DNA from 3 places in the Rhizobium sp. LjRoot98 genome. Region 3 is predicted to be linked to each of the others. Evidence: predicted binding sites of a transcription regulator. Region 3 holds the regulator's gene; each other region holds the start of a gene.
What was found. Region 3 encodes LexA, which represses DNA repair genes until DNA is damaged. Its sites were predicted from a motif close to TGTTCNNNNTGTGTTCNG; they were not measured.

Region 1 (3,264 bases), on a different contig from region 3:
TGCTTGGCAAAGGCATCCGGCATCCGTATGCAGCCATGCGAGGCCGGGTAGCTGGGAACGTGGTTGGAGGCGTGCAGCGCAATGCCTGACCAGGTCAGCCGCTGCATGAACGGCATCGGCGCATTCGAATAAATGTTCGACTTGTGGGAGCGGCGTTTTTCAAGGATCGAGAAAATGCCGGTTGGCGTCGAATGGCCGGCCTTACCGGTCGAGACATTGGAGGTGGCGACCACCGTATCGCCGTCATAGACCACGAGTGACTGCTGGTCCCTGGAAACCACGATCTGCAGAGGAGCTTGCTCGCTTGCAAACGCAACGCTGGCAGACAAGGCGAGGGCGAAGCCGAGACCAAATGTAAAACGCAAAACCATCAGGAACATCCGGACGCAAGAGACAGAAGATGAGCCTAGTTTGATAGGTTTAAGGAAGCTTTGCCGTTCCGTCTGGAACACGAGAATGTGAAGCCTGCTACTTTCGCCGGTCCTTGCCGAACGTATAACCGGTCTCGACCGTCGCCTTGCCGAACTTATCGCGCAGCGTATTGATCGCAGCTTCCGCAGCCGCGCGCCGCGTCGCCTGCGTATCGACGAGATCCGGCGGATCGGCCAGATCGGGATTGGAAAGGTCGGAGACGCCGATCCCGATCAGCCGGAATTTTGTCCCGTCGGTTTCCTTGTCCAGAAGCTGCATGCCGGTGCGGAAGATGCGGTCGGCAAGCCGGGTCGGGCTGTCGAGGCGGCGGTTGCGCGTCCGGCTCTTGAAGTCGGCGGTCTTCAGCTTGAGCACCACCGTCTGGCCGGCAATGTCGGCCTTGCGCAGCCGGTGGGCCACCTGTTCGCTCAACCGGCGCAGATGTGTGACCAGATCGTCATAGTCGCACAGGTCATCGTTAAAGGTGGTCTCCGAGGAAACGCTCTTGGCTTCGCCGTTGATTTCAACGCTGCGCTCATCCTGGCCACGCGACAGCCGGTAGAGACGCTGGCCCAATGTGCCATAGCGCTTCATCAGGACGGTTTCGTCCATTGTCTGCAACTGGCCTATGGTGCGGATGCCGTCGCGCTCCAGGGTTGCCGCAAAGGCCTTGCCGACGCCCCAGATCAGCGTCACCGGCCTGTCCTTGAGGAAATCCAATGCTTCGGCAGCGCCGATCACCGAAAAGCCGCGCGGTTTCTGCAGGTCGGACGCCACCTTGGCGAGGAATTTGCAATAGGACAGGCCGACCGAAACAGTAATGCCGATCTCCTGTTCGACCCGGCGGGCAAATCTGGCCAATGTCCGGGCAGGGGGATCATGATGCAGCCGCTCGGTGCCCTGGAGCTCCAGAAATGCTTCATCAATCGACAACGGCTGCACCAGCGGCGTCAGTTCCTGCATCAGAGTGCGCACCTGGCGGCCGACCCGCACGTATTTTTCCATGTCCGGTTTGATGACAACGGCTTGCGGGCAAGCCTCCAGCGCCTTGAACATCGGCATGGCGGACCGTACCCCGTGAATGCGAGCGATATAGCAGGCGGTAGAGACGACGCCGCGCTTGCCGCCGCCGATGATCACAGGCTTGTCGGCCAATTCGGGATTGTCGCGTTTTTCGACCGAAGCATAGAAGGCATCGCAATCGATATGGGCGAGTGTCAGCTGATAGAGTTCGGAATGATAGAGCAGGCGCGGGCTGCCGCAGGCCCGGCACCGGCGAATGCCGGCCGGTTGGCCTGTGAGGCAGTCTCGGCAAAACCCCGGAAATTGCTGCGCGTCTGTTTGCATCGATCGGAACAAAAGTTGAACATTTTCACGATACGCCCTAAGCTGACGAGTCTCAAGGTATGGAGAGGCAATCTTGATGGGCTTCAAGGGAAAGATAAACGGCGGCTGTTCTTTTGCCCGGGATCGGTTCGTTGCCCGCCGTTTAACCCACCAGATGGGCACGGATGATCCTGTCCGCATCCGTCCAGCAGTCCGCCTTGGCGATTCCGCCGCCCGGGTCCGGCGCCATGGCCCGGAATTGGGCGTTTGCCATCAGGTTGATCAGCAGACAATCAGGCGCATGGGTCTGAACGGACTGCAGGTTGCGCAGGATATCATCGATGAAGACCAGCGGCACATCCCTGGCATCGTGCAGGCGCTTGATGATCGGGCCCTTGGGTTCTTCGCTGGCAAGCAGGGGATAGTTCAGGCCATGGCGGTCGAGCAGTGCCCGGCGCACGCTGGTGTGGCGGGGTGGCATCGCCGTGAGAAAGACGACATCGGCATCGGTGGAAAGCCCGGCCAAGGTATCGACTGCGAGATCGGCAGGTGTCTGCCACTGGCCCTGCAGGCGAAAGAACGTCTCCAGCAGTTCGCTCGTCATCGCATCGTCGACCGGCAAACCAGTGTCAAGGTCGATGACATTGCCATGCAGGCGGAAGGAGCGGGGCAAAAGATCACGGCCGCAGGAGCGCAGGAAGTTGCGAAACGGCGTCAGGAATTCGAGCACGACTTCGTCGATATCGCAGACGATCAGCGGCCTGTCCGTCAGACGGATATGGTCGAAATCGAGGATATCCGTCACGGTCAGAAATCCCCGGGATTGTCTGGTCCCGACAGCATGAGATGCGCCCGCACCACATCCTCGGGCCGTGTGCCGGTTGTCTCGCAAAAGGCCAGCAGCGTCGGTTCGTGGCCCATCAGGAAATCGACGACGCCGGTAAGGAAGCCTGTATCGGCGGCGGCGTGGCGCAGCGACGATGGATCAGTGCCCGTCAATGCCAGGAAACGCCCCAGCAGTTCCGGCTCGTTTGCAAGCCAGCCGAGGATGGCAATCGCTGTTTCTTCGGATGAGGTCACGCGCATTCGTCCTTGTCGGATTGAGGTAATTTTTTACCGGATATTACCGGTTTTTCAACCAAATCGCTGTAGCTTCAAGCTTCCGGGGCCGTGAGCTCAGTCGCGCCGCAACTTATAGCGATGTGATGGTCATGCAAGCCGGAACCGTAAATCAAGGGATCGAAATGCCCAAGCAGGTTATGATTGTTGAAGACAATGAGCTGAACATGAAGCTCTTTCGTGACCTGATCGAGGCATCGGGGTACACGACCATTCAGACCCGAAATGGTATGGAAGCCCTTGATCTTGCTCGTAAACATCGGCCAGACCTGATCCTTATGGACATCCAGCTTCCGGAGGTTTCCGGGCTTGAGGTGACGAAATGGCTGAAAGAAGATGACGAATTGCATGTCATCCCCGTGATAGCCGTTACGGCCTTCGCGATGAAGGGTGATGAAGAGCGTATCC
Region 2 (3,264 bases), on a different contig from region 3:
CCTGGCTGGCCTTGGGATTATGGCTATTCCGGGGGTCGGTCCGGTTGTTGCCGCAGGCTGGCTTGCGGCGACCGCGGCCGGCGTTGCAGCGGGCGCCCTTGCCGGCGGCGCTGCGGGAGGCCTGATCGGAGCGTTGACTGACTCCGGCGTGCCCGAAGAACATGCCCACGTTTTTGCCGAGGGTGTGCGCCGCGGCGGAACATTAGTCACTGCTAAAGTCGACGATACACGCCGCGCGGAAGCAGAGGCGATTTTGAAGCAGACCAACTGGGTGGATCCTGTCGAACGCCGCCAGGCTTATGCAGCGCAGGGTTGGACACGGTTCGACGAAACGGCAGCTCCTTACGGTCCTGACGAAATTGACCGCGAGCGGGAGCGTTACACCCGCCGCACCCTTTGATCCCGTTGACACGCGAAACGATGAAGGGCCGGTTCGTTCCGGCCCCATTCGTCTGCCCGACACAGGAAAATGCAAGACGATGCGGCAGGCGCCCTCGCTCGGGCTCCATCGGTTCGGCATCCTTCGCGTAACCTGGCCGGTGGCCAGCAAGCACTGACCGAATGCGCCGCAATCACATATCCTTCTCGACATGAACCTTTTACGCCGCATGCCGTTTATCTCGATAGCAGATGATCAATCCAAGTGCGAGTTCGCCAACAATCAGTCAAGCTTTGCTCCGGCCCGAAAAGGCCAGACCTGCCGAAAACCGACCTGGCAAAAAGGACAGCCAATTGACCTACATAGCCTCTCCAAAATTTGCATCCGATTCCCCGAACCGCGCGGAAGATTGCGAGCAGTGTTTGACCTCGGCTTTCCTGCATCTCCATGACGCCGTGCCGCCAGAAGACGACATTGGCATTGAAGCCAAACTGGTAAGTTCGGCCGTTGAAGCCGGGTGGGACGAGCATGAAGTCAGAAGGGCCGTGGAGCGCCTTCGAAACCAGCATTTGGAACAGACACCGCATGTTCTGCAAAACCCGGGATATGTCCCGTCCTCATCACTGTAACGCCCGCGGACTACTCTGGTCAGGCATGTGATGCCGCTCCCCAAATCACAACTGGTTCGCTCGCATAGACGATCCCCCCGACTGATATCGGGCCACTCGTTTGGCGTTGCGCCTTGGAAGCGCACGCGTCCTGATGGAAGAGCAGAGCGGGTGGAAAACTTACAGGCCAAGGAAAGCCGGCGGATCTCTCAGTGCTTTGCGCGCCGAGCCTGATCGTAGCATTACCAATCTCGAAACCTAAAACTGCCGCACTGGAAGCGCTGGTTCAGGGCCGAGCGTCGGTGTCTGGTCCCCGCTATCAGTTTTGACTAACCCGATCCTGCGTTCAAGACGGACCATGGCCAGAGGCTCAATGCGTGGTTGGCCCGCGACCCGATGAAATCCCTCGATTTCATTGCAGGCATCGACGTCGGTCATTGGAACATAGGGCGGAAAGCGAAAGACGGGGAACCTCCGAAAACCTTTTTGCCTCCCTGACCACCGACGCGAACGCGTTGGTCAAGCCAACCAACCCGAAGGCGATACCGGTCCTTCTATTTTCCACAGGAAGAAGCAGATGTTTTGTTGCGCTATAACAACGCAGACGGCGGGCAAACGGATGCATTTCTCCACAATGCGGCGAGGCTCCGTGCCTGGATTTGAAACAGAAACGCACAAAACCCAAATCGTGGTTTCCAACGGCGCCTCAAAACGATATGTTCCGTTTTTGTTCGGAGATTAAACCCCCTGCCGAAACCATTCCCAGCCAACCGGGACGCATTATGGCACAAGCCTATCTGGAAAAACTCAACGACCAACAGCGCCGTGCCGTCGAGTATGGCGTTGGCCTGCCGAAAGCCTCGATCGCGGGTCCGTTGTTGATTATCGCGGGCGCGGGATCAGGCAAGACCAATACGCTTGCCCACCGTGTCGCCCATCTCATCGTCAACGGCGCCGACCCCCGGCGTATCCTTTTGATGACGTTTTCACGCCGGGCAGCGTCGGAATTGTCACGGCGGGTGGAACGCATTTGCAGACAGGTGATCGGCAGCAATGCCGCCCTGTTGACAGACGCGCTTTCGTGGGCGGGAACCTTCCATGGCATTGGCGCGCGTCTGCTGCGCATGCACGCAGCACAGATTGGCTTGAATGCCGATTTTACCATCCACGACCGCGAGGATAGTGCCGACTTGATGAACCTTGTGCGGCACGAACTCGGATTTTCGAAAACGGAAACACGGTTTCCCACAAAAGGAACCTGTCTGTCGATCTATTCGCGGACCGTCAATTCCGAGGCTGCGTTGGCCGAGGTCGTGCGCAACCATTATCCTTGGGCGTCGATGTGGCAAGAACAGCTGAAATCTCTGTTCAGTGCCTATGTCGAGGCCAAGCAGAAGCAGAATGTCCTCGATTACGACGATTTGCTGCTCTACTGGGCGCAAATGGTCGCCGATCCGGAACTGGCCGAAGAAATCGGCAACCTTTTCGACCATGTCATGGTCGACGAATATCAGGATACCAACAAGCTTCAATCATCCGTATTGATGGCCTTGAAACCGGGTGGTCATGGCCTAACGGTCGTGGGTGACGATGCGCAATCGATCTACTCGTTTCGCGCAGCCACCGTCCGCAACATCCTCGATTTTCCAGGCTCATTTAGTCCGGCCGCCGATATCATCACGCTCGACCGGAATTACCGGTCGACACAGCCGATTCTTGCCGCCGCCAACGGGGTGATCGATTTGGCGCGCGAGCGTTTCACCAAAAATCTCTGGACCGAGCGCCAATCTGAACAGCGTCCGAAGCTTGTCACCGTAAAAGACGAAATAGATCAGGCGAACTTCATCGTTGACGAGGTCCTCGCAAACCGTGAGGGCGGCATGACGCTGAAGCAACAGGCCGTGCTGTTTCGCACATCGAGCCACAGCGGGCCGCTTGAGGTGGAGTTGACCCGCCGCAACATTCCTTTCGTCAAGTTCGGAGGTCTCAAGTTTCTCGACAGCGCCCATGTCAAGGACATGCTGGCAGCGCTGCGGTTCTCCCAGAACCCACGCGATCGCGTCGCCGGCTTCCGTCTTTTAAACATGCTGCCCGGGATTGGACCGCAGACGGCTGGAAAAATCCTCGATGCGATCGCCGCCGATCCCGAGCCGCTTGTTGCCTTGGGAGAGATCCCGGCTCCGCCGAGATCCTCACAGGATTGGCCGTCTTTTGTCTCCATGCTTCAGACGCTGCGCAAAGCCGAAGCCGGCTGGCCTGCAGAGTTTGGCCTGGCGC
Region 3 (3,264 bases):
TCAGCCCTGGCTGCGGATCCGGAGCGGGGACGCCTCAACGGGCAATCGACCTCAAGCGGCGATCTCGCCAAGATTTACGGCTTTACCGATCTCGACGGATCGCGGCCGGACTGCTGGCGCTACATGACCGAGGTGCAGGATGCCGGAAAACCGGCGGACGCCAGTGGTTACCGGTAGGACATGAAGGCGGCGCAGGGCGGTATTGCCAGAAACCAAAAAGGCCTTGCTTTTTCAGCAAGGCCTTTGGAAATTGGCTCCCCGGGCCGGATTCGAACCGGCGACCTGTCGATTAACAGTCGAATGCTCTACCGCTGAGCTACCAGGGATAATCTGCGGCGGTGTGTGCTGCAGAAGTGAGGCTGCTAATACAAATGCTTTTCCGATTTGCCAAGCGGTTTTTCAAAAAAAATGCACAATCTTGTCTGATTGTGGACAACTCCCCATGTGAGAGTTGAAAGCGCGCCGTTGATTTGCCGGGGGTAAACCCGCAGGATTGCAGCGTTCGCAGGGCATGGCGGGTGGCCAGACATTTGGCAGGTGGTATTTGATGGCAGAACAGCGGAAAACAAAAAAATTCGGCATCGATGCCCGCACCCACGAACTCGTCATCGGCACGTGGCGCATGCGGCTGCCGCAATCGCGCCTTTTGCGCATTTCCATCGGCGGCGCGCTGATCTTTGGCGGCATTCTCGGTTTTCTCCCGGTTCTCGGTTTCTGGATGATTCCCCTTGGCCTTCTCGTCCTGTCGCACGACCTTGCCTTCGTCCGGCGAAAGCGGCGGCGGCTTTCGGTCTGGTGGGCGCGCAAATGGCCGGCTTCCAGCTAGGAAGCTGGGCGTAAGGCCTTCTCCCGATTCGGCAGAGGCTTGAGCCGGATCCGATCCGCTTATCCGCCTGAGCCTGTCTGTGGCGTCGGGTCCTTGTCCGCAGGTGCCATTTGCGCCGGATCGGCCGGGGTTCCCTGCGTGGCCGGAGCGCCATTGTTCGGGGCAGGCAGCTTTTCCTCAACCTTGGTCGCAGCGTCGTTGTCTGTGCTTTCGCCAAACACTTCCGCACCGGCCCAGGCGAGCATTGCAAGGACCAGGCCGCAGATTAATACCATCAGTACCGGCCGGCCTAAAAAGCCTTGACGGGCCTGCACGCCGCTCAATTCCACGGTTTTCTGCACATCGGCATCGGAAGCGCGCTCATCGGTGTATTTCGCCATCAAAGCCTCCTCGGACGGCATCCGGAGCAGGCCGTCCATCGCATTGTTACGAGATAAACCGAAACGGTACCGGCCGCGCAAAGGTTCCAACAGATAGCTTCCCGCGATAAATGGCAGGCGGAATGCTGAGCGGAAAGGAGCCGCTATGCAGCATGATTTTCTGTTGCGTTGAAAACACTCACGAATTTTAGGGACTTGCGGAACACATATGGAACAGATAGTGTTCGTTCTTGATTTGTTTCTCGATTCTGGAGTGATCGTTCATGCTGACCCGCAAGCAACAGGAACTGCTTCTGTTCATTCACGAAAGAATGAAGGAATCGGGCGTACCGCCATCGTTCGACGAGATGAAGGATGCACTGGATCTTGCGTCGAAATCCGGCATTCATCGGCTGATTACAGCGCTTGAGGAGCGAGGCTTCATCCGGCGTCTGCCCAACCGGGCGAGGGCGCTGGAAGTGATCAAGTTACCAGAAGCCTATACCACGAGCCTCCAGCCCAAGCGCGGCTTTTCACCGAGCGTCATCCAGGGCAGTCTTGGTGCACAACCGGCACCTGCCGCACCCGTCAAGGCCGCCGCAAACAACGATACCGTCTCCATACCGGTCATGGGCAGGATCGCCGCCGGCGTACCGATCTCCGCGATCCAGAACAATACACATGATATTTCCGTGCCGCTCGAGATGGTTGGGACCGGTGAGCACTACGCACTTGAAGTGCGCGGTGATTCGATGATCGAGGCGGGCATTCTCGACGGCGACACGGTCATCATCCGCAATACGAACAGCGCCAGCCCCGGTGAAATCATCGTCGCCCTGGTTGATGACGAGGAAGCGACATTGAAGCGGTTTCGCCGCAAAGGCGCCTCGATCGCCCTGGAAGCCGCCAACCCTGCCTATGAGACGCGGATTTTTGGACCGGACCGGGTCAAGATACAGGGAAAACTCGTCGGGCTGATCCGCCGTTATCATTGATCTGATATCACTTCAGCTATGGCAGCTTAAAGGAGTGGGGAAGATTGCGTGATTTGTAGACATGGCTGCAAACCTGTCACCGTCCGGCGCGACGATAGTTTTGCCCCCTGAAAGATAATGCCTTAGCGACCTCATGAACCGACCGGAGCACTCTAAATCATGAGTAGCGGCGGAAATAAGGGACATGATTTTTCCTTCAATACGCCCGATTAACGGGCTGTAAGCCTATGAATTTTCAATGCGGCTTGCGCATCGGCAAATGTTGCCGTTCCCCTATCGCACCCTATTTTTGGAACCTATTTAGTAGGATTTCGTTGACCTATCGGCTCTATTCGTGGACGGAACCCAGGAGGCCAATGTGAGAACCGTTTTTACAAAAGTTTTGGTCGTGGCATTGATGGCCACAGTCATTTCGACTGTTCAGGCACCAGCATCGTTGGCCCAATCCTTGGACATATACATCGGACGCGACAGTCCCGCAGTTGAATACAGAGACCGGCGATACAATAATGAGTATCGTCCGCGCAGCAATTGCAGTGAACGGCAGGCAATCCGCCGTGCCTATCAGTACGGAATGCGTGATCCCGGCATCCGCTCGATAAACCGGCGCCTTGTTGTCGTTGACGGCATTGGACGCCGTGGCGAATACACTGTCTTGAAACTTGCAAACCGCCAGGGTTGCCCGCGCGTCAATTGAGACGTGGACAGATAATGCGGATCGCTCCAGCCAAGAGCTGAACGATTGGCATCGTTAGGGCGTTAGAAACAGTGCCGTTTCGCTAAGGGCTTTGGCGCTTCATCAATCGAACAGCCGACGGCAGCACTTGCGCACCAATTCACGAATCCGTCGCCCGTCACCTTCGTGAGAATGCGCCCGGCAACAGGGCAGGGACGTGGCGCTTTGACCGGGACGCCGCAATCTCGTTTTCGGCTCCTCGCACACCGGCTTGTTCATCCCCAAAGCTGTGGAAGAAGGGTTCGGAAACGGCATCTCAGAAATGACCAAGAACGTTTTTCAGAAATACCCTCTTGCGATTTGTCTAGGATCATTCTAAACCGCCGCCACAGTTCGACTATTTGAACT

Region 1: the regulator LexA is predicted to act here: its motif matches at 1,763-1,780, upstream of ACSQ3J_RS00300 (DNA polymerase IV).
Region 2: the regulator LexA is predicted to act here: its motif matches at 1,705-1,722, upstream of ACSQ3J_RS24105 (ATP-dependent helicase).

Annotation. Positions count from the first base shown of each region.
Region 1 is NZ_CAXUPW020000001.1:51,102-54,365, reverse strand. Features, by position in the region: gene ACSQ3J_RS00305 (L,D-transpeptidase family protein) at 1-365, opposite strand, end outside; gene ACSQ3J_RS00300 (DNA polymerase IV) at 469-1,758, opposite strand; gene ACSQ3J_RS00295 (hypothetical protein) at 1,901-2,542, opposite strand; gene ACSQ3J_RS00290 (DUF3572 domain-containing protein) at 2,545-2,823, opposite strand; gene ACSQ3J_RS00285 (response regulator) at 2,982-3,264, shown strand, end outside.
Region 2 is NZ_CAXUPW020000009.1:165,867-169,130, reverse strand. Features, by position in the region: gene ACSQ3J_RS24115 (general stress protein) at 1-400, shown strand, start outside; gene ACSQ3J_RS24110 (hypothetical protein) at 631-1,008, shown strand; gene ACSQ3J_RS24105 (ATP-dependent helicase) at 1,770-3,264, shown strand, end outside.
Region 3 is NZ_CAXUPW020000017.1:17,813-21,076, reverse strand. Features, by position in the region: gene ACSQ3J_RS28730 (SDR family oxidoreductase) at 1-177, shown strand, start outside; tRNA gene ACSQ3J_RS28725 (tRNA-Asn) at 252-326, opposite strand; gene ACSQ3J_RS28720 (hypothetical protein) at 548-826, shown strand; gene ACSQ3J_RS28715 (hypothetical protein) at 886-1,206, opposite strand; gene lexA (transcriptional repressor LexA) at 1,470-2,180, shown strand.